Regions from separate parts of the Streptomyces sp. NBC_01428 genome, predicted to be linked through region 1. Evidence: predicted binding sites of a transcription regulator. Region 1 holds the regulator's gene; the other holds the start of a gene.
The links. Region 1 encodes HrcA, which represses chaperone genes, less so after heat shock. Its sites were predicted from a motif close to TTNGCACTCNGNNNNNCNGAGTGCNAA; they were not measured.
Positions count from the first base shown of each region.

Region 2: a site for HrcA is predicted at 8,788-8,814, ahead of groL (chaperonin GroEL). Genes of this name have one in related genera too.

Region 1 covers NZ_CP109499.1:6,131,831-6,147,710, reverse strand. Annotated here, with positions in the region: gene OG406_RS26585 (S41 family peptidase) at 1-2,975, opposite strand, end outside; gene OG406_RS26580 (hypothetical protein) at 3,049-3,615, opposite strand; gene OG406_RS26575 (VOC family protein) at 3,716-4,108, opposite strand; gene OG406_RS26570 (16S rRNA (uracil(1498)-N(3))-methyltransferase) at 4,142-4,891, opposite strand; gene OG406_RS26565 (nitronate monooxygenase) at 4,888-5,982, opposite strand; gene dnaJ (molecular chaperone DnaJ) at 6,096-7,229, opposite strand; gene hrcA (heat-inducible transcriptional repressor HrcA) at 7,230-8,246, opposite strand; gene OG406_RS26550 (MBL fold metallo-hydrolase) at 8,426-9,157, shown strand; gene OG406_RS26545 (DUF3097 domain-containing protein) at 9,189-9,995, shown strand; gene hemW (radical SAM family heme chaperone HemW) at 10,086-11,318, opposite strand; gene OG406_RS26535 (SpoIIE family protein phosphatase) at 11,434-13,605, opposite strand; gene OG406_RS26530 (HAMP domain-containing protein) at 13,787-15,880, shown strand, end outside.
Region 2 covers NZ_CP109499.1:5,110,236-5,126,115, forward strand. Annotated here, with positions in the region: gene OG406_RS22240 (ROK family protein) at 1-701, opposite strand, end outside; gene OG406_RS22245 (ABC transporter substrate-binding protein) at 858-2,117, shown strand; gene OG406_RS22250 (DUF3263 domain-containing protein) at 2,197-2,424, shown strand; gene otsB (trehalose-phosphatase) at 2,516-3,370, shown strand; gene OG406_RS22260 (alpha,alpha-trehalose-phosphate synthase (UDP-forming)) at 3,460-4,911, opposite strand; gene OG406_RS22265 (glucosyl-3-phosphoglycerate synthase) at 4,989-5,933, opposite strand; SAM riboswitch class I at 6,139-6,296, shown strand; gene thrC (threonine synthase) at 6,314-7,612, shown strand; gene OG406_RS22275 (MoaD/ThiS family protein) at 7,609-7,884, shown strand; gene OG406_RS22280 (cold-shock protein) at 8,328-8,531, shown strand; gene groL (chaperonin GroEL) at 8,940-10,565, shown strand; gene OG406_RS22290 (phospholipase D-like domain-containing protein) at 10,692-13,190, opposite strand; gene OG406_RS22295 (NADH:flavin oxidoreductase) at 13,492-14,610, shown strand; gene OG406_RS22300 (DUF397 domain-containing protein) at 14,682-14,888, opposite strand; gene OG406_RS22305 (helix-turn-helix domain-containing protein) at 14,872-15,711, opposite strand; gene OG406_RS22310 (hypothetical protein) at 15,827-15,880, shown strand, end outside.

The sequences.
Region 1 (15,880 bases):
TCGATGCCGATGACGCCGCCCCAGGTGCGAGTGCCGACCACGGGGCCGATGCCGAGTGCCTTGATCGCCGCGTTGACGATGTCGCCGTCGGAGCCGGAGAACTCGTTGGCGACGGAGACGACGGGGCCGCGCGGCGCGTCCTCCGGGTAGCTGTAGGGACGCAGTCCGCGGGGCAGGTCCCAGCCGACGATCCGCCGGGCGAGTTTCTCCACGACGAGCTGGGAGGTGTGGCCGCCGCGGTTCTCCCGGACGTCCACCACCAGGCCCTCGCGGGCCACCTCGATGCGCAGGTCGCGGTGGAGCTGCGCCCACCCGGAGCCGACCATGTCCGGCACGTGCAGGTAGCCGAGTCGTCCGCCGGACCGCTCGTGGACGTAGGCGCGCCGGTCGGCGACCCAGGCGTGGTAGCGCAGGGGTTCCTCGTCGGCGAGCGGTACGACGACGGCGTGCCGCGGGTCGCCGCCGCCCGCCGGGGAGACGGTCAGCTCGACCGGTTTGCCCGCCGTGCCGACGAGCAGGGGGCCGGGGCCCGCGACGGGGTCGACCGGCCGGCCGCCGATCGCGACGATCGCGTCCCCGGCGCGCACCGCGACGCCGGGCGCGGCGAGCGGGGCCCGTGCGTCCGGGTCGGAGGTCTCCGAGGGAAGGATGCGGTCGATGCGCCAACCGCCGTCCTCGTGGCGGGAGATGTCCGCCCCGAGGAGGCCCTGGGCGCCGTCGCCGCCGCGGTGTCCGCCGCGCGGGGTGACGTACGCGTGGGAGGTGCCGAGTTCGCCCTGGACCTCCCAGAGCAGATCGACGAGGTCGTCGTGGGTGGCGACCCGGTCGAGGACGGGCCGGTACCGGTCGAGGACGGCGTCCCAGTCGACGCCCCCGAGGTCGGGCCGCCAGAAGTTGTCGCGCATGAGGCGGCCGGTCTCGTCGTACATCTGGCGCCATTCGGCGGCCGGGTCGACGGTCTGGCGCACCCGCGAGAGGTCGACGGTGATGTTGGTGTCGCTCTCGTCGTCGTTCGACGCGCGCCGGTCGCTGGGCACGACCTTGAGCTTTCCGTCGGTCCACAGCAGGACCCGTTTGCCGTCGCCGGTGACGGTGAAGTGGTCGGCGTCGGCGGCGAGATGCTCGATGCGCTGCTGGGCGAGGTCGTACCGCTCCAGCTCGGTCCGCGGGTCCGGGTCGTCCGGGTTGGCACGGGAGGCGCCGAGCACGCCGCGGACGGGGTGGCGCAGCCACAGCAGGCCGTCCTTGGCGGCGCGCAGGGTGGAGTAGCGGGCGGCCTCGACGGGGAACGGGACGATGCGGTCGGCGAGTCCGTCGAGGTCGATCCGGGTGCTGGGGGTGCCCTCGCCGTCGGGGGTCTCGTCCTTGTCCGGGGCCTCGAAGGGGCGTCCGTGGCGCTGCGGTCCGAAGGGGGACGGCGTGGTCGCGGCGAGGGTGATCAGATACGGCCGGGAGCCGCCGACGAAGGCCAGGTCGAAGACGTGCTCGTCGTAGACGGGGTCGAAGGCGCGGGCCGACAGGAAGGCGAGGTGCTTGCCGTCGAGGGTGAACGCCGGCGCGTAGTCCCGGAAGCGCAGCGGGGTCGCCTCGGTCACCGACAGGTCGGTGGTGTTGGCGATGCGGAGCTGGCGCAGCGGGCGCGGGCCGGGGTGCGACCAGGCGAGCCAGGCCGAGTCGGGCGAGAAGACGAGACCGTCGACCTCGCCGTCCTCGCTGCGGTCGACCTCGCGGACCTCGCCGGTCTCGCGCTCGACGAGCAGGACGCGTCCGTCGTGGGAGGCGACGGCGGCGCGGCTGCCGTCGGGTGCCACGGCGAGGCCGAGGACGCGGCCGAGGGCTCCGGCGGCGAGCCGGCGCGGGGTGGCTCCGGGGGCGACGCCGGTGGCGGGCGCGAACTCCAGGGCGTCGTCGCCCTCGGCGTCCGTCACCCACACGACGTGTTCCTCGCCCTCGGCACGGAAGGCGCGGGGCAGCCGGGCGCGGACGCCGGGGTCGGCGGCGAGCGCGCGGGCCGGTCCCGAGCGGTGGGTGATCCAGTGGACGGCGCCGCGCACGGAGACGGCGCTGCCGCGTCCGGTGTGGTCGGGGGCGGCGGTGGAGAACCAGCGGGCGGCGTTCACGGGGTGGGGCTGCTGGTCGGCGCGCTGCCCGCCGAGGAGGATGTCGAGGCGGCGGGGCTCGGCTCCGTCGAGGTCGTCGAGGAGCCGGAGTTCACCGGCGGTGGAGTACACCACGCGGGTGCCGTCGGTGGCGGCGTGCCGGGCGTAGAACGCGTCGAGCGGGGTGTGGCGGCGCAGGTCGGTGCCGTCGGCGAGGGAGGAGTACAGGGCGCCGACGCCCTCGTGGTCGGAGAGGAAGGCGATCCGGTCGCCGACCCGGAGGGGGTACTCGATGTTCCCGTCGAGGTCCTCGTGCAGGCGGACGAACTCGCCGTCGCCGTCGCGGTCGATCCACAGCTTGCCCGCGGTGCCGCCGCGGTAGCGCTTCCACCAGGCAGCCTCGCGGCCCATCGGGGCGGACAGCAGGACGACTCCGGGCTCGCCGTGGGCGACGTCGCCGACGGGTCCGTAGGGCAGGAGGGTGGCGGGGCCGCCGTCGAGCGGGACGGCGCGGGCCCAGCTGCGGCGGAGGCTGGCCTGGCCCTGGGTGCTGAGGGCGAGGACGTGTCCGTCGGGGGTCCAGCCGCGGACCTGGGTCCGCGAACTGCCCCAGTACGTCAGGCGTCTGGTGGGTCCGCCGGCCAGCGGGGCGGCGTAGACCTCGGGGGCGCCGTCGCGCGTGGACGTCCAGGCGACGGTCGTGCCGTCCGGGGAGATGCGCGGGTGGTTCACCGGTGCGTTGTCGGCGCTGACGCGCCAGGCGCGGCCGCCGCCGTCGAGGGGGGCGGCCCAGATGTCGTCCTCGGCCGTGAAGACGGCCAACTCGCCGTGCAGATGCGGAAACCGGAGATACGCGGAGGCTGCGGACTCTGTCACCCGGTCACCCTATGCAGCCGGGACGCGGCCCGACAGGGGTTCGGATCACTTGATCCGTGGACGGCCGGGCAGGTCACTTGCCCTGTGCGGGCCAGCAGGTGGGGTCGCCCTTGCACCACATGGTCTTCGTGACGGTGACCGTGACGGTGGGGTCGGGCCCGTTCGGAGGACGGTAAGTGGCGGGTGGGGTGGGGTTGTTGGTGGCGTCGCAGTTGCCGAGGCCGCTCACGTGGAACCACTGCTTGCCGCCGACGGTGGCGGTCAGGTCGCCGCGCACGCAGGCGCCGTCGACGGCGCGGGTGACCTTGCCCTTGACGACGATGTCCCGTCCGTCGTCGGTCTGGCCCTGGCAGTCGACGCTCGCGACGGTGTTCTCGGTCGGCGCGGGCGACCTGCCGGGCGTGTAGACCTTGCCGGCGTTGCCGTAGTTGGCGGTGCAGGTGAGCCACCGCACGTTCACGTTCTGCCGTTCGAGCTGCTTGGTCGCCGTCTGGTCGGTGGTGTACGCCACGGTGGCGGCGCTCAGTCCGTCCCCGGGTTCGCACGCGGTCGCGCCGAACACCCCGGCCGCGCCCAGCCCGAGGGCCATCAGCGCCCGCCTGCGCCCGGTCCGGCTCCTGATCCGTCTCAAAGCCCCCATGGACGGCAGCGTGCCACCGCGGGGCGCGGTGCGGTAGACCGCATGCGGCCATGAGGGGCACAACCACCCGAAGGAGTTCCGGGCACCGTCCGGGGCCGGTTCAGCCGAGGAGGAGCAGCCACTCCTGGAGTTCCACGAGGTTGCCCTCGGGGTCCCTGAGGTGCGCGACGCGCATCCGGTCGGTCATGGGGGCGGGTCCGTGGAGCACGTCCGCGCCGCGCGAGACGAGCTGTTCGCAGTAGGTGTCGAGGTCGTCCACCCGCAGCACGACCAGCGAACGGTGTCCGGTGACGTCCTCGCCGATCTCGCCCAGCACCTCGGCCATCATCGCCCGGTCCTGGAGGGCGATGCCGGCGGAACCGGTGACGGGGCTGAACTTCTCGTACGGTCCCCCGGTCGCGCCGGACTGCGGCTTGAGGCCGAGGACCTCGGAGTAGAAGCGGTAGCAGGCGGCGAAGTCGGAGACGAGCAGCCGTACCTGGGCGAGTTCCATGCGGATCCCCCGTGGTTGGGCGGGCGGTTGGGGTCAGGACCAGCGGCCGGTGCGGGCCAGCAGCAGTGCGGCGGCCACGGTCCCGGCCGTGGACGTACGCAGCACCGTACGCCCGAGGTGGAACGTCCTCGCGCCCGCCTCGGTGAAGAGCGCGACCTCCTCGGGGGAGATCCCGCCCTCGGGGCCGACGACCAGGACGATCTCCCCGGACTCGGGCAGTGCCGCGGTCGCGAAGGGCTCGGTGCCCAGCTCGGTGTCCTCGTGCAGGACGGCGGCGAGGTCGGCTTTGGCGAGAAGTGCGGCAACCTGTCGGGTCGACATGGCGTCCGCGACCTCCGGGAAGCGCACCCGGCGGGACTGCTTGCCGGACTCGCGTGCGGTGGCGCGCCACTTGGCGAGCGCCTTGAGCCCCCGGTCGCCCTTCCACTGGGTGATGCAGCGGGAGGCGGCCCAGGGGACGATGCCGTCGACGCCGGTCTCCGTCATGGTCTCGACGGCGAGTTCGCCCCGGTCGCCCTTGGGCAGCGCCTGGACGACGGTGATCCGCGGTTCCTCGGCCGGCTCCTCGCTCACCGAGTCCATCCGGACGACGAGCCGGTCCTTGTCCTCGGTGTCGAGGACGACGCAGTCCGCCCAGCGGCCGGCCCCGTCGGTGAGGACGACGTCCTCGCCGGCGCGCAGCCGCTTCACGGAGACGGCGTGGCGTCCCTCGGGTCCGTCGAGGACGTAGCGTCCGCCGCCGCCCGCGTCGAAGTGGTCGACGAGGAACACGGGTGCCGTCATCGGGCCGTGCCCCCGTCCGGGGTGTCGCCGGGCGACGACAACGCTGTCCTGGCGGCGGCGAGTTCGGCGACCAGCACCTCGACCAGCTGTGCGGCGGGCAGGTCGCGCGCCATGCGGTGGCCCTGGCCCGCCCACAGCGCCATGCCCTGCGCGTCGGCCGCCTTGGCGGCCGCCTTGCGCAGCGGCGAGGTGAGGTGGTGGACGTCCGGGTACGCGGCGGGGGCGTAGGGGCCGTGCTCGCGCAGGAACCGGTTGACCAGGCCGCGGGCCGGGCGTCCGGAGAAGGCGCGGGTCAGTTCGGTGCGTACGAAGAGCGGGTTGGTCAGGGCGTCCTTGTGGACGGCGTTCGCGCCGGACTCGGGGGTGGCGAGGAAGGCGGTGCCGAGCTGGGCCGCGTCGGCGCCGGCGGCGAGGACGGCGGCGATCTGGCTGCCGCGCATGATGCCTCCGGCGGCGACGACCGGGATGTCCACGGTCTCGCGGATCTGGGCGACCAGCGAGAGCAGTCCGATGCCCGCGCGGTCGGTCTCCGGGTTGTCGCGGTGGGTGCCCTGGTGTCCGCCGGCCTCGACGCCCTGGGCGATGACGGCGGCGGCGCCCGCCCGCTGCACGGCGAGGGCCTCCTCGGCCGTGGTCGCGGTGACCAGGGTGAGGGTGCCGGCGCGGTTCAGTGACTCCAGCACGTCCTGGGCCGGGATGCCGAAGTGGAAGGAGACCACCGGCACCGGGTTGTCGAGGAGGACGGCGAGCTTGGCGTCGTAGCCGTCGTCACGGCCGCTGTCCGGGTCGCCGAGTTCGGTCTCGTACCAGGCCGCCTCACCGGCGAGCTGGTGGGCGTAGACCTCGACCGCCGAGGAGTCCGCGTACTCCGGCTGCGGCATGAACAGGTTGACGCCGAAGGGACGGCCGGTCAGCCCGCGCAGCTGTTTGATCTCCTGGTACATGCCGTCGGCCGTCTTGTACCCGGCGGCGAGGCATCCGAGCCCGCCGGCCTCGGACACGGCGGCCGCGAGCTGGGGGACGGAGACGCCGCCCGCCATGGGGGCCTGCACGATCGGGTGAGGGAAGAGATCGGTCAGCGCGGAGGACATGACGGCATGTTGTCACGTCCTCCGTACAAGTCCGAATCCGGCCGTCCGCTCGGTTACGGGGTGGCGCGGCGGGCGGTCACGGGGCGGGAATACCGCCCCGTGCCGCCGTCGCGTCAGCGTCCGTTGAAGGCGTCCTTCAGCCGGGAGAAGAGCCCCTGCTGCCCGGGCTGGAACTGGCCGGTGGGCCGCTCCTCGCCGCGCAGCGCCGCGAGCTCGCGCATGACCCGCTCCTGCTCCGGGTCGAGCTTGGTGGGCGTGGTGACCTCGACGTGCACGATGAGGTCGCCCCGGCCGCCGCCGCGCAGGTGCGTGACGCCCCGGCCGTGCAGCGGGATCGACTGGCCGGACTGCGTGCCCGGACGGATGTCGACCTCCTCCATGCCGTCGAGGGTCTCCAGGGGCACCTTGGTGCCGAGGGCTGCGGCCGTCATCGGGATCGTGACCGTGCAGTGCAGGTCGTCGCCGCGACGCTGGAACGTCGAGTGCGGCAGCTCGTGGATCTCGACGTACAGGTCGCCGGCGGGGCCGCCGCCGGGGCCGACCTCGCCCTCGCCCGCGAGCTGGATCCGGGTGCCGTTGTCCACACCGGCCGGGATCTTGACCGTGAGGGTGCGGCGGGAGCGGACCCGGCCGTCGCCCGCGCACTCGGGGCACGGGGTCGGGACCACGGTGCCGAAGCCCTGGCACTGCGGGCACGGCCGCGAGGTCATGACCTGGCCGAGGAAGGACCGCGTCACCTGGGACACCTCGCCGCGGCCGCGGCACATGTCACAGGTCTGCGCGGAGGTCCCGGGTGCGGCGCCCTCGCCGTTGCAGGTCGCGCAGACGACGGCCGTGTCGACCTGGATGTCCTTCGTGGTGCCGAAGGCCGCCTCGTCCAGCTCGATCTCCAGCCGGATCATGGCGTCCTGGCCGCGGCGGGTGCGCGAGCGCGGTCCGCGCTGCGACGCCGTGCCGAAGAAGGCGTCCATGATGTCCGAGAAGTTCCCGAAGCCGCCAGCGCCGAAGCCGCCGGCGCCTCCGCCCTGCTGGGACAGGGGGTCGCCGCCGAGGTCGTAGACCTGCTTCTTCTGCGGGTCCGACAACACCTCGTAGGCGGCGTTGATCTCCTTGAAGCGCTCCTGCGTCTTCGGATCGGGATTGACGTCCGGGTGCAGCTCGCGCGCGAGCCTCCGGAACGCCTTCTTGATCTCGTCCTGGGACGCGTCGCGGCGCACGCCGAGTACGGCGTAGTAGTCCGTGGCCACTTACGACTCCGCCAGGATCTGTCCGACGTACCGTGCCACCGCTCGTACCGCTCCCATCGTTCCCGGGTAATCCATGCGGGTCGGGCCGACCACGCCGAGTTTGGCTACTGCCTCGCCGCCCGAACCGTAGCCGACCGAGACCACGGACGTGGAGTTGAGTCCCTCATACGCGTTCTCATGACCGATTCGCACGGTCATGCTCGAATCCCCGGCCTCTCCAAGCAACTTGAGGAGCACGACCTGCTCCTCCAGCGCTTCGAGCACCGGACGGATGGTGAGAGGGAAGTCATGTCCGAAACGGGTGAGATTGGCGGTCCCGCCGATCATCAGCCGCTCCTCGGTCTCTTCGACAAGTGTCTCCAGCAGGGTGGAGAGCACTGTCGAGACCGTACCCCGGTCCTCCGCCTCGAAGGCGTCGGGGAGGTCCTGCACGAGCTGCGGGACGTCCGCGAAGGGGCGGCCCGCAACCCGGCTGTTGAGCCGGGCCCGCAGATCGGCGAGAGAAGTCTCACCGAACGGGACGGGGCAGTTGATCATGCGTTGCTCGACCCGGCCGGTGTCCGTGATCAGCACGAGCATCACGCGCGCCGGGGCGAGCGAGAGCAGTTCCACGTGCCGCACGGTCGAGCGGGTCAGCGAGGGGTACTGCACGACGGCGACCTGCCGGGTGAGCTGCGCGAGCAGCCGCACCGTCCGGCCGACGACGTCGTCGAGGTCGACGGCTCCGTCCAGGAAGTTCTGGATGGCGCGCCGCTCCGGCGCGGTCATCGGCTTGACGCCCGCGAGCTTGTCGACGAAGAGCCGGTATCCCTTGTCCGTGGGGATGCGTCCGGCGCTGGTGTGCGGCTGGGCGATGTAGCCCTCGTCCTCCAGGACCGCCATGTCGTTGCGGACGGTCGCCGGCGAGACGCCGAGCCGGTGACGCTCGGTGAGCGCCTTGGAGCCGACCGGCTCCTCGGTGCCCACATAGTCCTGGACGATGGCGCGGAGCACCTCGAGCCTGCGTTCACTGAGCATCGCGCACACCTCCAGAAGTCGACTCCGTGGTCTTCGTGGCCTTCGTGGCTTTTCGCCTGGCACTCAACGCGCCCGAGTGCCAGCGTTCCCCGGGCCAGTGTACGGCGGTGAGGCACGACCCCGGCAAGGGCGGGCCTGCGATGTCGTGCGCGACACCCGGTCACCGCTAGCGTCGCCGTATGAGGCTGACTTGGGAAGAGCTGGGGTGGGAACGGGTGACGCCCCGGATCGGCCGGCGGCGGCTTCCGGGCTGGGACTGCACCGTCGGGCTCGTCGTCGGCGGGGACGCGGCGCTGATGATCGACGCCGGGTCGGGTGTCGCGGAGGGCGCGGCGCTGCGCGCGGAGGCGGAGCGGCTGCTCGGCCCGGGGCGGCACGTGACGCACCTCGCACTCACCCACCCGCATTTCGACCATGTCTTCGGCGCCGTGGCGTTCGCGGGCGCCGAGGTGTTCGTCGCGGACGGCTCGTCCGGGGTGTACGAGCACGGTCGTGAGGAGCTGCGGGCGGACGCGGTGCGCAACGGGCTGGACCCCGGGGCGGCACGGGAGGCGGCGGACGCCCTCGTACGCCCCGCGCACGGCGTCCGGGGCACCCGGGACCTGGAACTCGGCGAGGGCGCCCTGGTGCGGCTGGTGCGGATCGGTGAGGGCCACACCGCCCACGACCTCGTGGCCGTGGTGCCGGGCGACCCTTCGGTGGTGTTCTGCGGCGACCTGGTCGAGGAGTCCGGCGAGCCGCAGGCGGGCCCCGACGCGGTCCCGTCGCGCTGGCCGGCGGCGCTCGACCGGCTGCTCGCACTCGGCGGGCGGGACGCTGTGTACGTGCCCGGCCACGGAGCGCTGGTGGACGCCGCGTTCGTCCGCTCGCAGCGGGACGAGCTGGCCGCGCGTTTCGGCGTGTCGCGGTGAGCCCCGGCGTGCTTCTCCTATCGTCATGCGAATGCGCCAGTACTCTCCGGACCTGACCCCGCCGTGGAAGAAGCCCAAGCCCGTGCCCGAGGTCCCGGCGGACCCGGGTCTGGTGGTCGAGGAGCCCGGCACCGGTTTCTGCGGCGCGGTGATCGGCTGCGAGGCGGGCACGGTGACCCTGGAGGACCGCTTCGGCAAGCACCGGGTGTTCCCCATGGAGCCGCGCGGCTTCCTGCTGGAGGGCAGGGTGGTGACGCTGGTCCGCCCGGCGTCCGCGGCACCCGTACGTCCCAGCCGTACCGCGTCCGGCTCGGTGGCGGTGCCCGGCGCCCGCGCCCGGGTCGCGCGGGCGGGCCGCATCTACGTGGAGGGCCGCCACGACGCCGAACTGGTCGAGCGGGTCTGGGGCGACGACCTGCGCGTCGAGGGCGTCGTCGTGGAGTACCTGGAGGGCGTCGACGACCTTCCCGCGATCGTCGAGGAGTTCGCGCCGGGCCCGGACGCCCGGCTCGGCGTGCTCGTCGACCACCTGGTGCCCGGCTCGAAGGAGTCCCGGATCGCCGCGGCGGTGACGAGTGAGCACGCCCTGGTGCTCGGCCACCCCTACATCGACATCTGGGAGGCCGTGAAGCCGTCCTCCGTGGGCATCCCGGGCTGGCCCCGGGTGCCGCGCGGCGAGGACTGGAAGACGGGCGTGTGCCGGGCCCTGGGCTGGCCGGAGAACACCGGCGCGGCCTGGCAGCACATCCTGTCCCGGGTCCACTCCTACAAGGACCTCCAGCCCGAACTCCTGGGCCGCGTCGAGGAACTGATCGACTTCGTCACGGCGCCGGAGTAGGCCGGACCGCGCCACGGCCGGGCACGGTCGCGTCCGGCCGCCCGTCCGGTGGTGTCCGGGGCCGCGGTGGCTTCCTGCGTCGTCGTCCGGTCAGTCGACCAGGTCCCGGACGACCGCGTCCGCGAGGAGGCGGCCGCGCAGGGTGAGGACGGCGCGGCCCTCGTCGTAGGGGCCCGGTTCGAGGAGGCCCTCGGACAGGGCGCGGCGGGAGGCCGTGCGGCCGTCGGGGCGGAGCAGCGAGAGCGGGCAGCCCTCGCGCAGCCGCAGTTCGAGCAGGATGCGCTCGACGCGGCGGTCCTCGTCGGAGAGGAGTTCGCGCCCGGCGCCCGGGGACCGGCCGGAGGCCAGCGCCGCCGCGTAGGCCCCGGGGTGCTTCACGTTCCACCAGCGGACGCCGCCGACGTGGCTGTGGGCGCCGGGGCCCGCGCCCCACCAGTCCGCGCCGCGCCAGTACAGCTCGTTGTGCAGACATCGGGCCGCCTCGGTGGTGGCCCAGTTCGACACCTCGTACCAGTCGAAGCCCGCTTCGGCCATCACCTCGTCGGCGATGAGGTAGCGGTCGGCGTGGACGTCGTCGTCGGTCATCGGGACCTCGCCGCGGCGGATGCGGCGGGCGAGCTGGGTGCCCTCCTCGACGATGAGCGCGTAGGCCGAGACGTGGTCGGGGCCGGCGCCGAGGGCTGCTTCGAGGGAGGCCCGCCAGTCGTCGTCGGACTCCCCCGGGGTGCCGTAGATCAGGTCGAGGTTCACGTGCTCGAAGCCGGCCGCGCGGGCCTCGGCGACGCAGGCCTCGGGGCGGCCGGGGGTGTGGGTGCGGTCCAGCACCTTCAGCACGTGCTGCCGGGCGCTCTGCATCCCGAAGGAGACGCGGTTGAAGCCGCCGGCGCGGAGCGTCGCGAGGTACTCCGGGTCGACCGACTCCGGGTTCGCCTCCGTGGTGATCTCGGCGTCGTCCGCGAGACCGAACTCGTCACGGATCGCCCCCAGCATCCGGACGAGGTCGTCGGCGGCCAGCAGGGTGGGCGTGCCGCCCCCGACGAAGACGGTGCGGACGGGACGCGGGTCGTCGCCGAGGACCTTGCGGGCGAGGCGGACCTCGTCGGTCAGGGTGTCCGCGTAGTTGTCGCGGGAGGCGAGCACGCCTCCGGTGCCCCGCAGCTCGGTCGCCGTGTAGGTGTTGAAGTCGCAGTACCCGCAGCGGGTCGCGCAGTAGGGGACGTGGAGGTAGAACCCGAGGGGCCGCTCGGCCGCCCCGGCCAGGGCGTGCGCGGGCAGCGCCCCGTCATCGGGGACGGGCTCACCGTCGGGGAGTGCGGAAGGCATGCGTTCCATTGTCCAGCACGGGCGGAGTGAACGGTCCCGGCCTGTGGACGAACGGGCGCGCTCCTCGTCGCCCGGCCTGTCGCCGGGGCCGGACCGGGGCGGGGCGGGGCCGGGGCTACTCGGCCTGTAACACCAGCAGGGCCATGTCGTCCTCCGGCGGGCGGCTCCCGAACTCGTGCACGAGTGCGCGGATGCGTTCCGCGACCAGCTCGGCGTTCAGGCCGGTGCACCCCGTGAGGGCGTGCGCGAGCCCGTCGTCGTCGTCGAACTGCCGGGTCCCCTCGCGCCGCTCCGTCACGCCGTCGGTGACGCAGAGCAGGGTGTCGCCGGGGTGCAGGTCGAAGGACTCGGAGGTGTAGCCGGGGTCCTCGAAGACGCCGAGCAGGGTCTGCGGACGGGCCACCTCCCGTACGTCGCCGTCGGGGGCCAGCAGCAGCGGCAGCGGGTGTCCGGCCGAGGCGAGGGTGCAGCGCACGCCGCCCTCGAAGGGAACCAGTTCGCCGTAGAGCATGGACAGGAAGCGGGTCTGCGGGCCGAGATCGGTGCCGAGCCCGGGGCCGCCGGCCGCCACGAGCGCCCGGGCCGCCGCGTCGGCGGCCTCGGTCGCGTCGTCGAGGAGGAGCTGGTTGAGGCGGTCGAGGACGTCCGCCACGTCGTAGCCCTCGCGGGCCAGCAGCCGCAGCCAGGGCCGGGCGAGCCCGATCACGACGGCGGCCTCGGGGCCCTTGCCCTGGACGTCGCCGACGGCGAAGCACCAGCGGCCGTCCCCGGCCGGGAACACGTCATAGAAGTCGCCGCTGGGGCCGCCCTTGTCGAGCGGCTCGTAGACGAGGGCGCTGCGCACGCCGGGGATCTCGGCGACCGCGCCCGGCAGGAGCCCGCGCTGCAGGACCCTGCTGATGGTGGCCTGGCGCGCGTACTGGCGGGCCGCGCCGATGGCGAGCGCGATCCGGCGGCTCAGGTCCTCGACGAGCCCGCTGACCTCGTCCGCGAAACCGGTGGGTCCGGCCCTGCCGATGACGAGCGTGCCGAGCGGACGGCCGCCCGCGATCAGCCGGTACGCCAGGGCGGCGCCGCTCGCTCCGCGCGGGCCCAGCGCCTCGCCGGGCCAGGGCACGGGCACGGCGCGGGAGCGGACCGCGTCGGGCAGCCGCGGCGGGTCCTTCTCCAGGGCGTCGCGCAGGTCCTCGATGAGGTTCTCGCTGCCGTGCCAGACCCGGGCCAGCCGGGGTCCGAGGGCGAGCCCGAGTCCGCCGGCCCGGTCGGTGGCCTCGTCCTCCAGCCACACCGCGCACCAGTCGGCGAGCCGCGGGACGAGGAGCTGTCCGGCGAGCGCGGCGACGAGGTCCTCGTCGAGCTGCCCGGCCAGCAGGTCGGAGGCCTCGGCGAGGAAGGAGAGGGCCCCGCGGTCGAGCCAGTCCCGCCCCTCGGAGGGGTTCCGTGGGCCGCCGGGGGCCGTGCCGGCCGGGGTGACCGCGTGGAAGCCGGACGGGTCGAGGGCGTCCCCACCCGGGACGGACGCCCCGTGCCCCGGGACCGGCGCCGCGAAGACGGACGCGGTCGCGGTGGGGCCCGCCGGACCCTGTCCACCGGGGCGGTGGGCACGCGTGCGGCGGCTCCCGGAGGCGCCGTCGGCCGGCCCGGCCTGCGCGCCGTTCTTCCCGCCGGTACCCGCGGCGCCGTCCGTGCCCGCCCGGCCGCCTCTCCCCGTGAGGTCGTCCCCGTCCACCGCGAACACGTCGGCCGAGGACGGGGCGTCCGCCGTGAACGCGTCGGCGCCGCCGTCGAGCAGCAGGCGCGCCCAGACCGTCTTGACGCCCGGGCGGTAGGTGATCCCCCAGGCCTCGGAGAGGGCGGAGACGAGACGCAGGCCCCGCCCGTACTCCGGTGTCCCGTAGGGGCGTTCGGGACTGTCGTCGCGTATCGCGCGGGCGGGGTGATGATCGGTCACCTCGACGACCAGCGGGCCGGGCGGGCCGTCGGGGGCGTGCTCCAGGCGGCACAGCAGCTCGACGTCGGTGCCCGCGTGGACGACGGCGTTGGTGACGAGTTCGCTGACCACCACGGCGGCGTCGTCGGTGAGCCGGTCGTCGATGATCTCCGCGCCGGGCAGGGCCAGTTCGGCCCAGCCCACGAGCGTGTCACGGAGGTAGCGGCGGGCGGCTCCGGGGGCGAGCGGAGTGCCCGGCAGGGTCGTGCGGGCCACGGTGTCCTGGCCGGCCCGGTGGTGCGCGGGCGCACCCGGAGCGCACGCCATGGACTCGCGTTGCGTCGGAATGGCCCCCACGGTGCGGCTCCCTGAGCAGTTCGGACGAATACACCTCAGCCGGTGCGGACAGGGTGACAGACTGACCGCGCCCATAAGCGTCGAGTCACCGAAGTGGGCCGTCATGAGTGAGAACAGTGGTATGCATGTGCTCGAAGACGGACAGATTCGAGCATCGGAGCTGCGCCCCCTGCTCGCCGCGATGACCGCGGCGCGGGACGGCGACTTCAGCAAGGTGCCGGAGACGGCGCACGGTCTGGTCGCCGAGCTGAACACGATGTTCAACCAGATCATGGACCGCAGTTCGCACTTCAACTCCGAGGTACAGCGCGTCCGCAGGGAGCTGATCCGGCACGGACGGCTCGACGAGCGGCTCGCGGCCAGCCCCGGCGGCGGCAAGTGGACGACGCGCGTGGACGACGTGAACCAGCTGCTCGACGCGCTGGTGGCGCCCGCGGCGAACGCGACCCGCGTGCTCGACGCGGTGGCCGGCGGCGACCTGACCCAGCGTGTCGACCTGCACGACGGCAACCGTCAACTGCGGGGCGACCTGCGCCGGCTGGGCCGCGCCGTGAACAAGATGGTCGACCAGCTCTCCCTGTTCACCGGCGAGGTCACCCGGGTCGCCCGCGAGGTCGGCACCGAGGGGCGGCTCGGCGGCCGCGCCAAGGCGACCGGCCTGTCCGGGAGTTGGCGGGACGTGACCGAGGCGGTCAACACGATGGCCTCACGGCTGACCGCCCAGGTGCGGGACATCGCCCTGGTGACCACGGCGGTGGCACGCGGCGACCTGACCCGTACGGTGACGGTCGAGGCGACCGGTGAGCTGCTGGAACTGAAGCTCACCGTGAACACGATGGTCGACCAGCTCTCCGCGTTCGCCGACGAGGTGACCCGGGTGGCCCGCGAGGTCGGCACCGAGGGGCGGCTCGGCGGGCGGGCGCAGGTGCGGGGGGTGTCGGGCGTCTGGAAGGACCTCACCGACAACGTCAACTTCATGGCGTCCAACCTGACGTCACAGGTTCGAAATATCGCACAGGTCACCACGGCGGTCGCCAACGGTGACCTCAGCCAGAAGATCACGGTCGACGCCCAGGGCGAGATCCTGGAGCTGAAGTCGACGATCAACACGATGGTCGACCAGCTCTCCGCCTTCGCCGACGAGGTCACCCGCGTCGCCCGCGAGGTCGGAACCGAGGGCAACCTCGGCGGCCGGGCGCAGGTGCGGGGCGTGTCGGGCGTCTGGAAGGACCTCACCGACAACGTCAACTTCATGGCGGACAACCTGACCTCTCAGGTCCGCAACATCGCCCTCGTCTCCACCGCCGTGGCGCAGGGCGACCTCGGCAAGAAGATCACCGTCGAGGCGAAGGGCGAGATCCTGGAGCTGAAGTCGACGATCAACACGATGGTCGACCAGCTCTCCGCCTTCGCCGACGAGGTCACCCGCGTCGCCCGCGAGGTCGGCACCGAGGGCAACCTCGGCGGCCAGGCGCAGGTCCGCGGGGTGTCGGGCGTCTGGAAGGACCTCACCGACAACGTCAACTTCATGGCCCTGAACCTGACCTCGCAGGTCCGCAACATCGCCCAGGTCACCACCGCCGTCGCCAACGGCGACCTGTCGAAGAAGATCACGGTCGACGCCCGGGGCGAGATCCTGGAGCTGAAGGACACCGTCAACACGATGGTGGAGCAACTGCGCGCGTTCGCCGACGAGGTGACCCGGGTGGCGCGCGAGGTCGGCACGGACGGGCGGCTCGGCGGACGCGCCCAGGTTCTCGGGGTCTCGGGCGTCTGGCGGGACCTGACCGACAACGTCAACTACATGGCGGACAACCTGACCTCGCAGGTCCGCAACATCGCCCAGGTGGCCACGGCGGTGGCGCAGGGCGACCTGTCGAAGAAGATCGACGTGGACGCCCGCGGCGAGATCCTCGAACTGAAGACGACGATCAACACGATGGTGGACACGCTGTCGTCGTTCTCCTCCGAGGTCACCCGGGTGGCCCGCGAGGTGGGTTCGGAGGGCCGGCTCGGCGGCCAGGCACGGGTCGAGGGCGTGTACGGCACCTGGAAGCGCCTGACGACGAACGTGAACGAGCTCGCCTCCAACCTCACCACCCAGGTCCGCGCGATCGCCGAGGTGGCGTCCGCGGTGGCCCAGGGCGACATGTCCCGCTCGATCACGGTGGAGACGCAGGGCGAGGTCGCCGAGCTGAAGGACAACATCAACCTGATGGTGGCCAACCTGCGCGAGACGACCCGCGCCAAGGACTGGCTGGAGTCGAACCTCGCC
Region 2 (15,880 bases), 1.0 Mb from region 1:
TCGACGGCCTTGGCGCAGTCCGCCGCGTCCGCGTCCGGGTCGCCGGACACCTCGGCCCAGGCCTGGCTGACGGCCGCCGCCGAGGCGAACCGTTCCAGACAGCCGTACTGCCCGCAGGGACACGCGGTCCCGCCGGGCCGTACGACGATGTGGCCGATCTCCCCGGCGAAACCGTGCGCGCCCTCCTCGACGCTGCCGTTGATGCCGATGGCCCCCGCTATGCCGGTGCCCAGCGGCACGAACAGGAAGCGGTCCGCCCCCTGGCCGGCGCCGATCCGGCCCTCCGCGAGACCGCCGGTGCGCACGTCGTGCCCGAGGGCCACGGGGACGCCGCCGAGCCGTTCGCCGAGCAGCCGGCGCAGCGGGACGTCGCGCCAGCCGAGGTTGGCGGCGTAGACGGCGATGCCGTGTTCGGCGTCGACGATGCCGGGCACGGCGACGCCGGCCGCCAGGGCGCTCTGGCCGAAGTGCTTCTCGCCGTGGGCGCGCAGCTCGGCGGCGAAGTCGAGGATGTCGTCGACGACGGCCTCGGGCCCGCGCTCGCGGCCGGTGGCCCGGCGGGCCTGGTGCAGCAGCACGGGGTGCTCGGGGGCCTGCGGCGGCGGCGCGTCGGGGCGGCCGGCGGCGGGTTCGGGGTCGACCCCGACGAGGGCCGCCTTCATCCCGGTGCCGCCCACATCGAGGGCGATGACATGTCTCACGGGGGACAGTGTCGCCCCTTACCCCAGGAGAGGTCTAGTCCACTCACGTGGTGTAGACCTTGGATCCGCATTCCGAGACGGATGCAACGGACGCACAAGCAAATGAAGCAGCCGATACGGCTCAGGGGTTGGGGAGAGCAAGCGGTGCAGCGGCGTATGACGGGAATGACGGCGGCGGTCTCGGTCCTGGGCATGGCGGCGACCCTCGCGGGGTGCGGCGGCTCGGAGGAATCCTCGGACGTGACGCTCAGACTCGTGGCCGCGGACTACGGCGACTCGAAGGCCAACACCTCGCGCACGTACTGGGACGGTCTCGCGAAGGCCTACGAGTCCGCGCACCCGGGGACCAGGGTCGAGGTCAGCGTCTACCCCTGGACCGACGTCGACCGCAAGGTCAAGGAGATGGTCGCGGCGGGCCACGCGCCCGACATGGCGCAGATCGGCGCGTACGCCGACTACGCGGCGAAAGGCCAGCTCTACCGGGCCGACGACCTGGTCTCCATACCCGTGCAGGCCAACTTCGTCTCCCAGCTCGCCGACGCCGGGCAGATCGACCAGACGCAGTACGGGCTGCCGTTCGCCTCGTCCACGCGGCTCCTCTTCTTCAACAAGACGCTGTTCTCCGAGGCCGGCATCACCCCGCCCACGACCTGGAGCGAGCTCGCGGCCGACGCGAGGGCGCTCAAGGCGAAGGGCGTGAAGTTCCCCTACGCGCTGCCGCTCGGTCCCGAGGAGGCCCAGGCGGAGACGATGCAGTGGCTGCTGAGCGGCGGCGGCACCGGCTACACGGACGACGTCGGCACGTACTCCATAGATTCCGTGCAGAACGTCCACACGTTCTCCTGGATCAAGGAGGAACTGGTCGCCAAGGGCCTCACCGGACCCGTCGCACCTGCCAAGCTGAACCGTGCGGCCGCCTTCTCGGCGTTCACCCGCGGTGACGTCGGCATGCTCGTCGGACACCCCACCCTGATGCAGCAGGCCGCGAGCAAGGGCGTGAAGTTCGGCATGGTGCCGATGCCCGGCATCGACGGCAGGGCGAAGGCGACCATGGGCGTCGCCGACTGGATGATGGCCTTCAAGAAGAACGGCAACGCCGAGCAGGTCGGCGACTTCCTCGACTTCGTCTACCAGGACAAGAACGTCCTGGCCTTCTCCCACAAGTACGACCTGCTGCCCGTCACCGCGTCCGCGTCCGAGGCCATGGCCGTGGACAAGGACGACAAGGACCTGGAGCCCTTCCTCGCCCAGCTCCCCTCCTCCCAGCTCTACCCGGTCGGCAAGACCTCCTGGGCCGGGGTCAGCGCCGACGTGAAGAGCAGCATCGCCAAGGCCGTCAGCCCGGGCGGCGACCCGGCCGAGGTGCTCGGCTCGCTCCAGACCAGCGCGACCATGGCGGACAGCAGGGCGGGCTAGCCCTCCGGGCAGGACGAGGGCCAGGGGCCAGGACGAGGGGCACGGGCCGCTGTCGGTGGTGGGGGTTACCGTGCTGTCCATGGAAGAGCTGCCGGCGCGGGAACAGCGCGTCCTCGCCCTGGAGCGCCGTGGCTTCGCGGGCCCCGGCGCCAAGGAGCGCGCGATACGGGAACAGCTGGGTCTGGCCCCGGTCCGCTACTACCAGCTGCTCAACGCCCTGCTGGACGACCCGAGGGCCCTCGCGCACGACCCGGTGACGGTGAACCGGCTGCGCCGGGTGCGGGAGGCCCGCCGCTCGGAGCGCTGACCGGCCGGGCCCCGGCGCATTCCGGCCGCACGGTCCCCCGCGCGGCCACGAGCCGGGGGTGCGCCCGCCCGGACCCGGATAGGGTCGCCCCATGGGCAGCCACCCCGAATCCAAGGACCCCTTGCCGGCCCCGGTGACCCCCGCCGGGCGCGACGGTCTGGAAGCGATCCTCTCCCGCCCCACCCGGACGGTCGTCGCACTCGACTTCGACGGGACCCTCGCCCCCATCGTCGCCGACCCCGACCGGGCCCGCGCACATCCGGACGCGGTCCCCGCCCTCGCGGCACTGGCCCCGAAGGTCGCCTCCGTCGCCGTGATCACCGGCCGTCCGCCCGGCGTCGCCGTCCGGCACGGCGGCTTCGCGGGCGTCCCCGGACTGGAGCACCTCGTCGTCCTCGGCCACTACGGCGCCGAACGCTGGGACGCCGTCAGCGGCGACGTCACCGCCCCCGCCCCGCACCCCGGCGTCGCCGCCGTCCGCGCCGAACTGCCGGGCTTCCTGGACAAGATCGGCGCCTGGCAGGGCACCTGGATCGAGGAGAAGGGCCGCGCGCTCGCCGTGCACACGCGCCGCGCCGAGGACCCGCAGGCCGCCTTCGAAGCGCTCCGTGAACCGCTCGCCGACCTCGCCACCCGGCACGGACTGATCGTCGAACCCGGCCGGATGGTCCTGGAGCTGCGCCCGCCCGGCATGGACAAGGGGGTCGCCCTCCTCGACTACATCCGCGAGACCGGCGCCGAGGCCGTCCTGTACGCCGGTGACGACCTGGGCGACCTGCCCGCGTTCGCCGCCGTGGACAAGCTCCGCTCCGACGGCGTCCCCGGGCTCCTGGTGTGCAGCGGCACCCCCGAGGTCGGTGAACTCGCCGAGCGCGCCGACCTGGTGGTCGACGGGCCGGCCGGAGTCGTCCGGCTGCTCGCCGCGCTCGCCGCGCGACTGGCCTGAGAACGAAGGCCGTTGCCCGCCGGGTCACGACAACCCGGCTGCGGCAACGGCCTTGTTGGACGGTGGCCGGTGGACGGCCGGTCGCCGGGTCAGGCCTCCAGCGCGTGCAGCTGGTCCAGGAACCACTGGGCCGGCGGCAGCGCGGTGGCCGCGGCGGTCAGCCGCTTGGTCCGCTCGGCGCGTTCGCCCGGCTGCATGGTCAGCGCCTCGTGCAGGGCCCGCGCGGTGCCGATGATGTCGTACGGGTTCACCGAGACGGCGTCCTCGCCCAGCTCCTCGTACGCCCCCGCCTCCCGCGACAGGACCAGGACGCAGCCCTCGTCCGAGACGACCGGGACCTCCTTGGCGACGAGGTTCATGCCGTCCCTGATGGGGTTCACCAGGGCCACGTCCGCCAGCCGGTACGCGGCGAGCGAGCGGGCGAAGTCGTCCTTGACGTGCAGCACGACCGGGGTCCAACCGGGCGTCCCGTAGCTGGAGTTGATCTCGTCGGCGACGCGCTGCACCTCGGCCGTGTAGTCCCGGTAGATCGCGAGGTCCTGCCGCGAGGGGTAGGCGAACGCCACGTGGACGACGCGCTCGCGCCACTCCGGGTGGTCGTCGAGGAGCTGCCGGTAGGCCAGCATGCCGCGCACGATGTTCTTCGACAGCTCGGTCCGGTCGACGCGCACGATCGTCCGGCGCCCCTCGCCGATCTCCTCGCGCAGCGCGACGATCCGCTCCTCGACGTCGGCCTCGTGCGAGCGGGCGCGCAGGAACTCGGCGTCCGCGCCGAGCCCGTGCACGCCGACGAGGGTCCGGGCGGGCGCGGCGCCGTCGAGGTGCTCGACCGACCGCGACGCCTCCGAGGCGGGCGGCACGCGGTAGCGCTCCGGGTCGATCTCCGCCGCGCAGTCCAGGAAGGCCGTCGCCCAGCGCCAGGTCAGGAACGCCAGCCGGTCCGCGCCGAGCATGCCGTCCAGCAGCTCCGCGCGGATGTCGTCGGGCAGCATCCGGAAGTAGTCCACGGGCGCCCACGGCGTGTGGGAGAAGTGGCCGATGCGCAGGTCGGGCCGGAGCGCGCGGAGCAGCCCCGGCACCAGGCACAGGTGGTAGTCCTGGACCAGCACCGAGGCGCCCTCGGCGGCCTCCTCGGCCAGCGCCTCGGCGAAGGCCTGGTTGTAGGCGCGGTACGCGTCCCACTGGCGCCGGAACTCCGCGTCGAAGACCGGCTCCAGCGGGGTCTGGTACAGCATGTGGTGGACGAACCACAGCACGGAGTTGGCGATGCCGTTGTACGCGTCGGCGTGCACCTCGGCGTCGATGTCCAGCATCCGCACGCCGTCCTCCCCGACCCCCCGGCGCACGGCCTCCCGGTCGCCGTCGCCGAGGGCCGCGCACACCCACAGGGCGTCCGCGTCCGGCCCGATCGCCGACAGCCCGGAGACGAGCCCGCCGCCGCCCCGCTTGGCCTGCAGCGAGCCGTCGTCCTGGGTCTGGTAGGTGATCGGGCCGCGGTTGGACGCGACGAGGATGCCGTGGGCACCGTGCGTGGAAGCCATGCCTCGAAACCTAGCCCCGTCCGGAAACGCTCAAACGTTCCCGTCGGCCGTATGCGATCCCCGGCCGACGGGAACGCTCACGCGGCTTTGCGCTGCTGGTACTCGGCGATTTCGGACATGGGGGGCCTTTCCTCCGTGTCCACCGAGTACGTGCGCGGCTCGAAACCGTCCCGGGTGCGCTCGAACTGGGTGATCGCGGGGCGGATCAGGTGGCCGCGGGCCAGCCGCAACTGGGCGGTGCGGTAGATCGCGGCGGCCATGCGGCCCAGGGCCTGGCCGTCCTGGTGGCGGTGCTTGCGCACCCCCACGTCGACCTGGGCGAGGGCGTCCAGGCCCACCAGGTGCAGCGCGTCGACGAGCATGCCCAGCTCCACGCCGTACCCGACCGGGAACGGCAGCTGTTCGAGCAGCGAGCGCCGGGCCGCGTACTCCCCGCCGAGCGGCTGCACGAAGCCCGCGAGCTGCGGCCAGTGCATGTTCAGCAGGGGGCGGGCCATCAGCTCGGTGACCCGGCCGCCCTGCCCGGCGGCGCCGCCCAGCGGACGGTCGTACATCGCCTTGACGAGATCGACGCCCGGGTCCGTGAGCAGGGGGCCCACGATCCCGAGGACGAAGTCGGACGAGAACTCCTTGAGGTCCGCGTCGATGAAACAGACGATGTCGCCGCTCGTCACGAGCAGCGACCGCCACAGCACCTCGCCCTTGCCGGGCACGGCCGGCAGGCTGGGCAGGATGTCGTCGCGGTGCACCACTCTGGCGCCCGCGGCGGCGGCGACCGCGGACGTGCGGTCCGTGGAGCCCGAGTCGACGACGACGATCTCGTCGACGAGGGGCACCTGCTGCATCAGGTCGTGGCGGATGATCGAGACGATCTCGCCGACGGTCTCCTCCTCGTTGAGCGCGGGCAGCACCACGCTGACCGTCGACCCGGAGGTGCGTTTCGCGGCCATGATCTTGTGGAGCGGGCGGTCGGTCAGGGACCAGGAGCGTGTGCTCAGCCAGCGGTCGACTTCATTCAGCACGGTCTGCGGCTCCTCACTGTCTGATCACACGCTCTCATCAGCGTGCCCGCTGCGGCCAGCGGCTGATCGCTTGCCGTCGTCTCGCGGTTCGGACGACTGCTTCAACTGTCCTGGCCTTCGGTTACAGTCTTGAACAACGCTGATGACCATCGCATGTCCTGGATCATCGGCACGCAATATGCTCAACAGTTCAACAATCGAATACCGCTCATCCAGAGGGGCAGAGGGATACGGCCCGTTGAAGCCCCGGCAACCCTCCAGCCGGTCTCGTACCGATCGCCAGACGATCGCGTCGCGAGGCTCCCGGCTAGGGAAGGTGCCAAATCCGTCTCACGGCGAAGTGCGTCGTGAGGAAGATGAGGAGAAAGGGCCTCGCCTCCATGGCTGCGCAGACAGTTGCAAGCACCACGAACTCCGCAGAAGCGGTCGATCTCGGCCCGGCCGCGGCGCTTTCCTGCCGCGAGTGCGGACACCGCGTCCCCCTCGGTCCGGTCTTCGCCTGCGAGGAGTGTTTCGGCCCGCTGGAGATCGCGTACGACTTCTCGGCCTACGAAACCGAAGAACTCCGCAAGCGCATCGAAGCGGGACCCGCGAACATCTGGCGCTACGCGCCGCTGCTGCCCGTCCCCGCGGACGTGGCGGACAAGCCGAACATCAACCCGGGCTGGACCAAGCTCGTGCAGGCCGACAACCTGGCCCGCGAGCTCGGCGTCGAGACCGGCAAGCTGTTCGTCAAGGACGACTCCGGCAACCCGACGCACTCCTTCAAGGACCGCGTCGTCGCCCAGGCCATCGAAGCGGCCCGCGTCTTCGGCTTCACCACCCTCTCCTGCTCCTCCACGGGCAACCTCGCCGGCGCCGTCGGCGCGGCGGCGGCCCGCGCCGGCTTCCGCTCCTGCGTGTTCATCCCGCACGACCTGGAGCAGGGCAAGGTCGTCATGGCCGCGGTCTACGGCGGCGAGCTGGTCGGCATCCAGGGCAACTACGACGACGTGAACCGCTTCTGCTCCGAGCTGATCGGCGACCCGGCCGGCGAGGGCTGGGGCTTCGTCAACGTCAACCTCCGCCCGTACTACGCCGAGGGCTCCAAGACGCTGGCGTACGAGATCTGCGAGCAGCTCGGCTGGAAGCTGCCGGACCAGCTCGTCGTGCCGATCGCCTCCGGCTCCCAGCTCACGAAGATCGACAAGGGCCTCCAGGAGCTGATCAAGCTCGGACTCGTCGAGGACAGGCCCTACAAGATCTTCGGCGCCCAGGCCGAGGGCTGCTCGCCGGTCTCCGTCGCCTACAAGGCCGGCCACGACGTGGTCCGTCCGCAGAAGCCGGACACCATCGCCAAGTCGCTCGCCATCGGCAACCCCGCCGACGGGCCCTACGTGCTCGACATCGCGCGGCGCACCGGCGGTGCCGTGGAGGACGTGAACGACGCGCAGATCGTCGACGCGATCAAGCTGCTCGCGCGCACCGAGGGCATCTTCGCGGAGACCGCGGGCGGGGTGACCGTCGGCGTCACCCGCAAGCTGATCGAGAGCGGTCTGCTCGACCCGTCCCTGACCACCGTCGTCCTCAACACCGGCGACGGCCTGAAGACTCTGGACGCGGTGGCCTCGGACACCGGGCTGACCGCGACCATCCGCCCGAACCTCGACTCCTTCCGAGAGGCTGGCCTCGCATCATGAGCGTCAACGTCCGCATCCCCACCATCCTGCGCACCTACACGGGGGGCGCCGCCGAGGTGACGGCCGAGGGTGCGACCCTCGCCGAGGTCATCGCCGACCTGGAGAAGAACCACACGGGTATCAGCGCGCGCGTCCTGGACGACCAGGGCAAGCTGCGCCGCTTCGTCAACGTGTACGTGAACGACGACGACGTGCGCTTCGAGCAGGGCCTGGAGACGGCGATCCCGGACGGTGGGGGCGTGTCGATCATTCCGGCCGTCGCCGGAGGCTGATCGTTACCCTCGGTAATACCGAACACGAAGAGTTCATCGAATTGCCCCCTCCGTGAGAGAAGTGGAGGGGGTAATTCCATAGGGTTGACCGGGGTAGGGTTGGGGAAGTCGCCCCGTTCTGGATGTTGGTTTCATGCCGGACGCATATGAGTTCTTTCCCGGCAGCCGACAAGAAGTAGCCAAAGTGCCCGGCCTTTTTGAGCCGTTTATGGCATTTACGGGGCCCGACTTGCCCTGGATCTCCGCGAATTATCCCCATACCGGCGATCGGTCGTGCCCAGAATTCTCGTCCGATTGACCTGTTGCAGACGGCAGTTGGACAGATACATTCAGCCGCGGTCGACGCGTTCCGGCGCACACCCCCAACCCGTTGGGGGGTGGAGGTCTGACCCGGATCCGCGAAGTGCGGGTCTGTGCAAGGGCCAGTAATAGGGGAGTTAGGCATGGCTCAGGGCACCGTCAAGTGGTTCAACGCGGAGAAGGGGTACGGCTTCATCGCGGTCGACGGTGGTGCGGACGTCTTCGTGCACTACAGCGCGATTCAGATGGACGGCTACCGCACCCTCGAAGAGGGTCAGCGAGTGGAGTTCGAGATCTCGCAGGGCCAGAAGGGTCCGCAGGCGGACATGGTCAAACTCGCCGTCTGATCGGGCGCGAACGACCACCGACGCAACTCACGCCGAGGGGCTCGCATCCCACCAGGGATGCGGGCCCCTCGTGCGTCTTCCCTCTGCTTGCCTCCGCGCGCGCGGGCGCGCGAGCGCGCGCCTGTCGGAGGCTTCGCGCAGGGGCCGGTTTTGTGGGAGGCGCTTGCGCCCGCCCGTCGCCCGACCGCCACCCCTCAACGAGCTCGCTTCGCGAGCGCACCTTGCACTCGGCGGGGTCGAGTGCTAATCATTGGCGTTAGCACTCTCCCAGTGAGAGTGACAGAACTTGGATCGGGCCAGCGAGGTCCGCAGGCCGGTGGGGCAAGGAACCACAGGGCATGCAGGCCGTCCGTCGCGGGCGCCGGCGCGATCCGGAGCAATCCACCCCGTCCGGGAGGACCACTTCACATGGCCAAGATCATCGCGTTCGACGAGGAGGCACGGCGCGGTCTCGAGCGCGGGATGAACCAGCTCGCCGACGCCGTCAAGGTCACCCTCGGCCCCAAGGGCCGTAACGTCGTCCTCGAGAAGAAGTGGGGCGCGCCCACGATCACCAACGATGGTGTTTCCATCGCCAAGGAGATCGAGCTCGAGGACCCGTACGAGAAGATCGGCGCCGAGCTGGTCAAGGAAGTCGCCAAGAAGACGGACGACGTCGCCGGTGACGGTACGACCACCGCGACCGTCCTGGCCCAGGCACTCGTCCGCGAGGGCCTGCGCAACGTCGCCGCCGGCGCCAACCCGATGGCCCTCAAGCGCGGTATCGAGAAGGCCGTCGAGGCCGTCTCCGGTGCCCTGCTCGAGCAGGCCAAGGATGTCGAGACCAAGGAGCAGATCGCTTCCACGGCCTCCATCTCCGCCGCCGACACCCAGATCGGCGAGCTCATCGCCGAGGCGATGGACAAGGTCGGCAAGGAAGGCGTCATCACCGTCGAGGAGTCCCAGACCTTCGGTCTGGAGCTGGAGCTCACCGAGGGTATGCGCTTCGACAAGGGCTACATCTCGGCGTACTTCGCCACCGACATGGAGCGTATGGAGGCCGTCCTCGACGACCCGTACATCCTGATCGCGAACTCCAAGATCGCGAACGTCAAGGACCTGCTCCCGCTCCTCGAGAAGGTCATGCAGGGCGGCAAGCCGCTGCTGATCATCGCCGAGGACGTCGAGGGCGAGGCCCTGTCGACCCTGGTCGTCAACAAGATCCGTGGCACCTTCAAGTCCGTCGCCGTCAAGGCTCCGGGCTTCGGTGACCGCCGCAAGGCCATGCTCGGCGACATCGCCATCCTCACGGGCGGCGAGGTCATCTCCGAGGAGGTCGGCCTCAAGCTGGAGAACGCGGGTCTGGACCTGCTGGGCCGTGCCCGCAAGGTCGTCATCACCAAGGACGAGACCACGATCGTCGACGGCTCCGGCTCTGCCGACCAGGTCGCCGGCCGGGTCAACCAGATCCGTGCCGAGATCGAGAACTCGGACTCGGACTACGACCGCGAGAAGCTCCAGGAGCGTCTGGCGAAGCTGGCCGGCGGCGTGGCCGTCATCAAGGCCGGTGCCGCCACCGAGGTCGAGCTCAAGGAGCGCAAGCACCGCATCGAGGACGCCGTTCGCAACGCGAAGGCGGCCGTCGAGGAGGGCATCGTCGCCGGTGGTGGCGTGGCTCTGCTCCAGGCTTCCTCGGTCTTCGAGAAGCTCGAGCTCACCGGTGACGAGGCGACCGGCGCCAACGCCGTGAAGCTCGCGCTGGAGGCCCCGCTCAAGCAGATCGCCGTCAACGGTGGTCTCGAGGGTGGCGTCATCGTCGAGAAGGTGCGCAACCTTCCCGTCGGCCACGGCCTGAACGCCGCGACCGGTGAGTACGTCGACATGATCGCCGAAGGCATCATCGACCCGGCGAAGGTCACGCGCTCTGCCCTGCAGAACGCCGCCTCCATCGCCGCGCTGTTCCTCACCACCGAGGCCGTCATCGCCGACAAGCCGGAGAAGGCGGGCGCTGCCCCGGCCGGCGGCGGCATGCCGGGCGGTGACATGGACTTCTGATCCCCTCGCGGATCAGCGGTTCGTCGCAGTACGACACCGAGGGCGGCACCCCTGAAGGGGGGTGCCGCCCTCGGGCGTTCCCGCTCTCCCGCCGCGCCCGTCACGGCGGCGGCGGGAGAGGGGTGATCAGGAGTTGGAGAACGCGTCGCGCAGCCGCATCTCGTTGAAGCCGTTGGCGTCGTAGTCGTCCGAGTACGTCAGCGCGAGCCGGCCGTTCGAGGCCGTGGCCACGGCCGGGCCGCCCTGCCCGCCGCCGGTCACCACGTTCATGCGGGTGGCCGGAAGCCTGCCGGTCGTCGTGCCGTCCGCGTTGAAGCCGCGGGCCCACACGTCGTCCTGGCCCGCGTACCGGGTGGCCGGGTTGCCGACGATCACGTCGAAGGCCTCCTTCCACGCGACGACGAAGGTGCCGTCGTCGGCGACCGCGACATCGGCGTCCGCCTGGTCGGAGACCGGCCGCTTGCCGTCGACGTAGGGGCCGGTGTCGGTGCCGTCCTCGGCGGTCCGCCGGTCCGCCGCCGCGGGAGTGCCGGTCGCCGAGAAGAAGCGCTGGTTGATCCGCTGCGGCCGCACCAGTGTGCCGGTGCCGGTGGTGTACTCGTCGGTCCAGGCGACGACGAACCGGCCGTCACCGGTGGAGGCCACCGCGGGCTTGGTCTGCTGCCCGTCGGCGAGGGAGTTGCCCACCTTGCGGGCCACGGAGAAGCCGCCGGAGGTGTTCAGCTTGGCGACACCGATGTTGAGGCCGCCGTTGCCGTCCGCGTCCTCCTCCCAGGCGATCACGGTGTTCCCGGCGTCGTCGATCGCCGCGTCGGGCCGGCGGTTCGAGCCGGCGACACCGGAGTTGACGGTGCTGACCTGCACGTCCTGGTAGCGCAGCGCGCCGGTCGGGGACCAGCTGCTCGCGTAGACCTGGTTGAGGGTCGAGCCGTCGGCCGTGCTCTCCCAGGCGACGCTGTACGAGCCGTCGCCGGCCACCGCGACCGCCGGCCGCAGCTGGTCCCCGTCACCGGAGGCGTGCGGGCGCGGCAGCGTGGTGACGGTGCCGCCCGGGGTCACCTTGCGGACCGCGATGTCGGCGTACTTGTTGCCGTCGTCGTCCTTGGCCCACACGACGATCGCGTTGCCCTGGTCGTCCACGCCCACGTCGGGCTTCTGGTGCGACCAGGTCGTCCCGGTGCCGGTGTTGCCGTTGCTCAGCAGCTTCTCGTCCCACAGCGGCACCCCGTCCTTGTACAGGCGCAGGTACACGTCGGTGCCCAGCTCGCTGTCCGAGGCGTCGTGCCGGTCGCCCTGCTCGTAGGCCACCGCGGTGTAGACGGACGAGGTGCCGCCGGAGGCGACGGCGCTGTAGTGCTGGTCGCCGTTCGTACCCACGTTGACCCGGGAGTAGTGCTGGGACGTCGAGCCGTACTTCGCGGCGTCGAGGTCGACCGCGCTCGCGCGCACCTTGTTGAAGTTGGCGACGTACGCCTGGTAGGTGCCCGCGTCGTCGATGCGCAGAATCGTCTCGTCGTTCGTCTTCAGCGAGCCCGCGGTCCAGTTGTGGGAGCCCGTGTACACGTGCTGGACCTGGGTGCCGTCGCTCTTCTTCCACTCCGTCAGCAGGTACTTGGAGTGGGTGGTGCCGTGGTTGCAGGAGGCGCCCGCCGAGGTCTTGTAGCGGCAGCCGCCGGGGCGGTTGCCGTAGGCCGCGATGTCGAGGGCGGTCAGGTCGTTGATGCCCTTGTTGCCGCCGCCGTCACTGAGGTCGCGCGCGTTCGCGTCGACGCTGCATCCCTCGGACCGCTTCGTCGCCAGGGCGTCGTAGACGGCCGGGCGGGTGGTCCGCTGGTCGAGTTCGGCGGCGGAGATCCGGATCCTCCCGTCCATCGAGCAGTCGACCTGGTCGATGAACGAGGCCAGGATGTCGGCGTTGCCGTAGTGGGCGGCGTCCGAGGCGGTGTTGCGCGGCGAGAAGTACGCCTCGACCGGGGAGGCGGGGTCGCCGGTGGTGTAGTCGTACGTCGTGTGCAGGCTGTCGCCGGCGTGCTTGACCTGGTCGTTGAAGTGCGCGCGGTAGCGGGAGGCCAGGGTCGCGTTGCCGGACACGACGACCGCGTTGTTGATCTCGCCGTCCTGGCCGCCCGCGAGGTTCTGCGAGGCCTGCCAGACGACGTTCTTGCGTCCGTCGGTCAGCGAGTCGAGCACGAGGTACTTGTCGTGGTCGATCGCGTTCGCGTCGCCCGAGCCGTTGCCCAGGCACCCGCGGGAGCACCAGGTGAGGGTGGAGCCGCCGGTGAGCGCGAGGCTGTCCAGGTCGCTGCTGGGCCGGTTGGCCGACTCCGAGATGATGCGCAGCGTGACGCCGCGGCTCTGGGCGGCGGTGAGCTTCGCCCGCAGGTCCGCGCTGTTGAACCAGTACATGCCCATGTACAGGGTCGAGCCGGGAGCCGCGAGGTCGATCAGGTCGCCGACCGAGACGTTGATCGAGGAGTCGTAGGTCGTGGGCTTGGGATAGTTGAAGACCGACGTGTAGTTCCCGGAGACCACGGTCTCGGCCCGGGCGGTGGCCGGAGCTAAGAGGGTCGCGCCGAGAGCCAGAGGCGCGACGAGCGCGGCCGCCCGTCGTATGTGTCTGCCCATCAGTTTCCTTTTGTTCGGAGCCTGTTCGAATCGATCACATCCTAGGGACAGGCGCGGGCCCCTCTTCGCCCGCTGCCGGAGGCGCGTGATCCTCCCCGCCGCCCGCCCGTGGCCGAGCGGGCCCGCGGCGGTGCGGGCGTGGCCCGGATCACACGGGCCCGCGCGGGCCCGCCGGAATGCGGTGCCGGATGTCGTGGTTGACGCTGACGGGCAGTCGATGCACGCGCACATACCGTGTGGGATCCTCCGCCCCCGCAGAACGCCCGACGTGCCACCGACGAGCTCTCCGAGGAGCCCCCACATGACAGACGCCGCGTCCCGCGCCGCCGACATCCTTGCCCGCCCCGTGTCCGTGAACGGTCTGACCGTCCCGAACCGGATCGCGATGGCCCCGATGACCCGGATGTTCTCGCCGGGCGGCGTACCGGGGGAGGACGTCGTCGGCTACTACGCGCGGCGTGCCGCGGCGGGTGTCGGCCTCATCGTCACCGAGGGCACCTACGTGGGCCACGACTCGGCGGGCCAGAGCGACAGCGTGCCGCGCTTCCACGGCGAGGACCAGCTCGCCGGCTGGAAGAACGTCGCCGACGCCGTGCACGCGGCCGGCGGCACGATCGTCCCGCAGCTCTGGCACATCGGCATGGTCCGCAAGGCCGGTGAGCCGCCCTTCGCCGACGCCCCCGCCGTCGGTCCCTCCGGCGTCACCTCCGAGGGTGCCGAGGTCACCGGCAAGGCCATGACCCAGCAGGACCTCGACGACGTCATCGAGGCGTTCGCCAAGGCTGCCGCCGAGGCCGAGCGCATCGGCTTCGACGGAGTCGAGCTGCACGGCGCCCACGGCTACCTGCTCGACCAGTTCTTCTGGGCCGGCACCAACCGCCGCACCGACGCCTACGGCGGCGACCCGGTCGCCCGCACCAAGTTCTCCGCCGAGATCGTCGCCGCGGTCCGCGCCGCCGTCTCGCCCGAGTTCCCCGTCCTCTTCCGCTACTCGCAGTGGAAGCAGCAGGCGTACGACGCCCGCCTCGCGGAGACCCCGGAGGAGCTGGAGGCGATCCTCGCCCCGCTCGCCGCGGCCGGAGTCGACGCCTTCCACGCCTCCACCCGCCGCTACTGGGTGCCCGAGTTCGACGGCTCGGAGCTGAACCTCGCCGGCTGGACGAAGAAGATCACCGGCAAGCCCGCCATCAGCGTCGGCTCCGTCGGCCTGGACGGCGAGTTCCTCAAGGCCTTCCAGGGCGAGGGTTCGTCGGTGCGCGGCATCGACGACCTCCTCGACCGCCTGGAGCGCGACGAGTTCGACCTCGTCGCCATCGGCCGCGCGCTGCTCCAGGACCCGGAGTGGGCCGCCAAGGTGCTGGCCGGCCGCTTCGACGAGCTGAAGCCGTACGACGCCGCTGCGCTGAAGACGCTCAGCTAGTCCGAGCCTGCCTGAAGGGGCGGCGCCCGCTGTGACGCGGGCGCCGCCTCTTTTTCTTTGGCCCGCTCCGGTCAGCCCTCGGCGCCGACGTGCCCGACGAACACGGCCCACGCGGAGGCGCCGAAGGCGATCACGGGGCCCAGGTTCTTGGAATCCCGCACGGGGACGAGGGTGGGGTGACCTTCGGCGACCTCCAGGCAGTCCCCGCCGCTGGCTCCGCTGTACGTGGACTTCTGCCAAGTGGCGTGGCTCAGGTCGTATTCAGGGCTGTTCCTCATGCGCGTAATCCTCCGCCACCGAGTCGATCAGGGCCAGCGATTCCTGCGGTGAGAGGGCGTCGGCCGCGAGCAGGTGGAAGGTCAGATCGTGGTGGGCCACCGTGGCCGAGTCGTCCTCCAACCGGCCTGTGCCCAGCCCCTGTAGGTAGGCCAGGGGCGGTGCCGCGTCGAAGGTCATCAGCTTGAGGGAGCCCTCCATGGCCATGTGCGCTCCAGCTGTGAACGGCAGCACTTGCACGATGACCCGGTGCTCCCTGGCGAGCGTGGCGATGTGACACAGGGCCTCAGCCATGATCGGCCCCGCTCCCACCATCCGGCGAAGTACAGCCTCGTCAAGGACCGTCCACAACAACGGGCTTGTTGGATCGTCGAGGAGGTGTGCGCGCTCCAGCCGAGCGGCGACCAGCTCTTCGATGACCTCTTCCTTTGCCGTCGGTCGCCCTCGGCGGAACATCGCCTGCGCATACGCCCTGGTTTGCAACAAGCCGGGAATCAGCGTCGGCGCGTACTCCCTGATCGCCGAAGCAACCGCCTCCGCCTCCGCCGCCTCTGCGAAGTGGTCCGGGTACTTGGACCGGGCCAGCGCCCGGCAGTTGCGCTCGAAGAACCCCTTCGTGTTCAGGATCTCGTCTATCTGGACCGCGTATTCGAGATGCAGCCGCCGCGTCCCCGCCTCCAGCTGGCCGATGAACGAGCCGCTCACGAAGAGGGGTTCGCCCAGCTCCGCCTGGGAGAGCCCCGCGTTCTCGCGGGCGTACCGCAACTCCGCGCCGATCATCGCGCGGGGCGAGGAGGAGGGGTCGAGGTCCTTCGGTCCGGGCATGGCAACTCCCTGTCACACAGGTGGGGTTGTTGAGACGCAGACTCTGGCCAGGTTAGAGGGGTGATGGCCACGCTGGGTGGTGAAAGCGAACACTCAGCGTGGAGGGAACGGTCCGATGGAGATGACTCCGGGTACCCGGGTACGGCCGACGGAGGAGATCGTGGCGGAG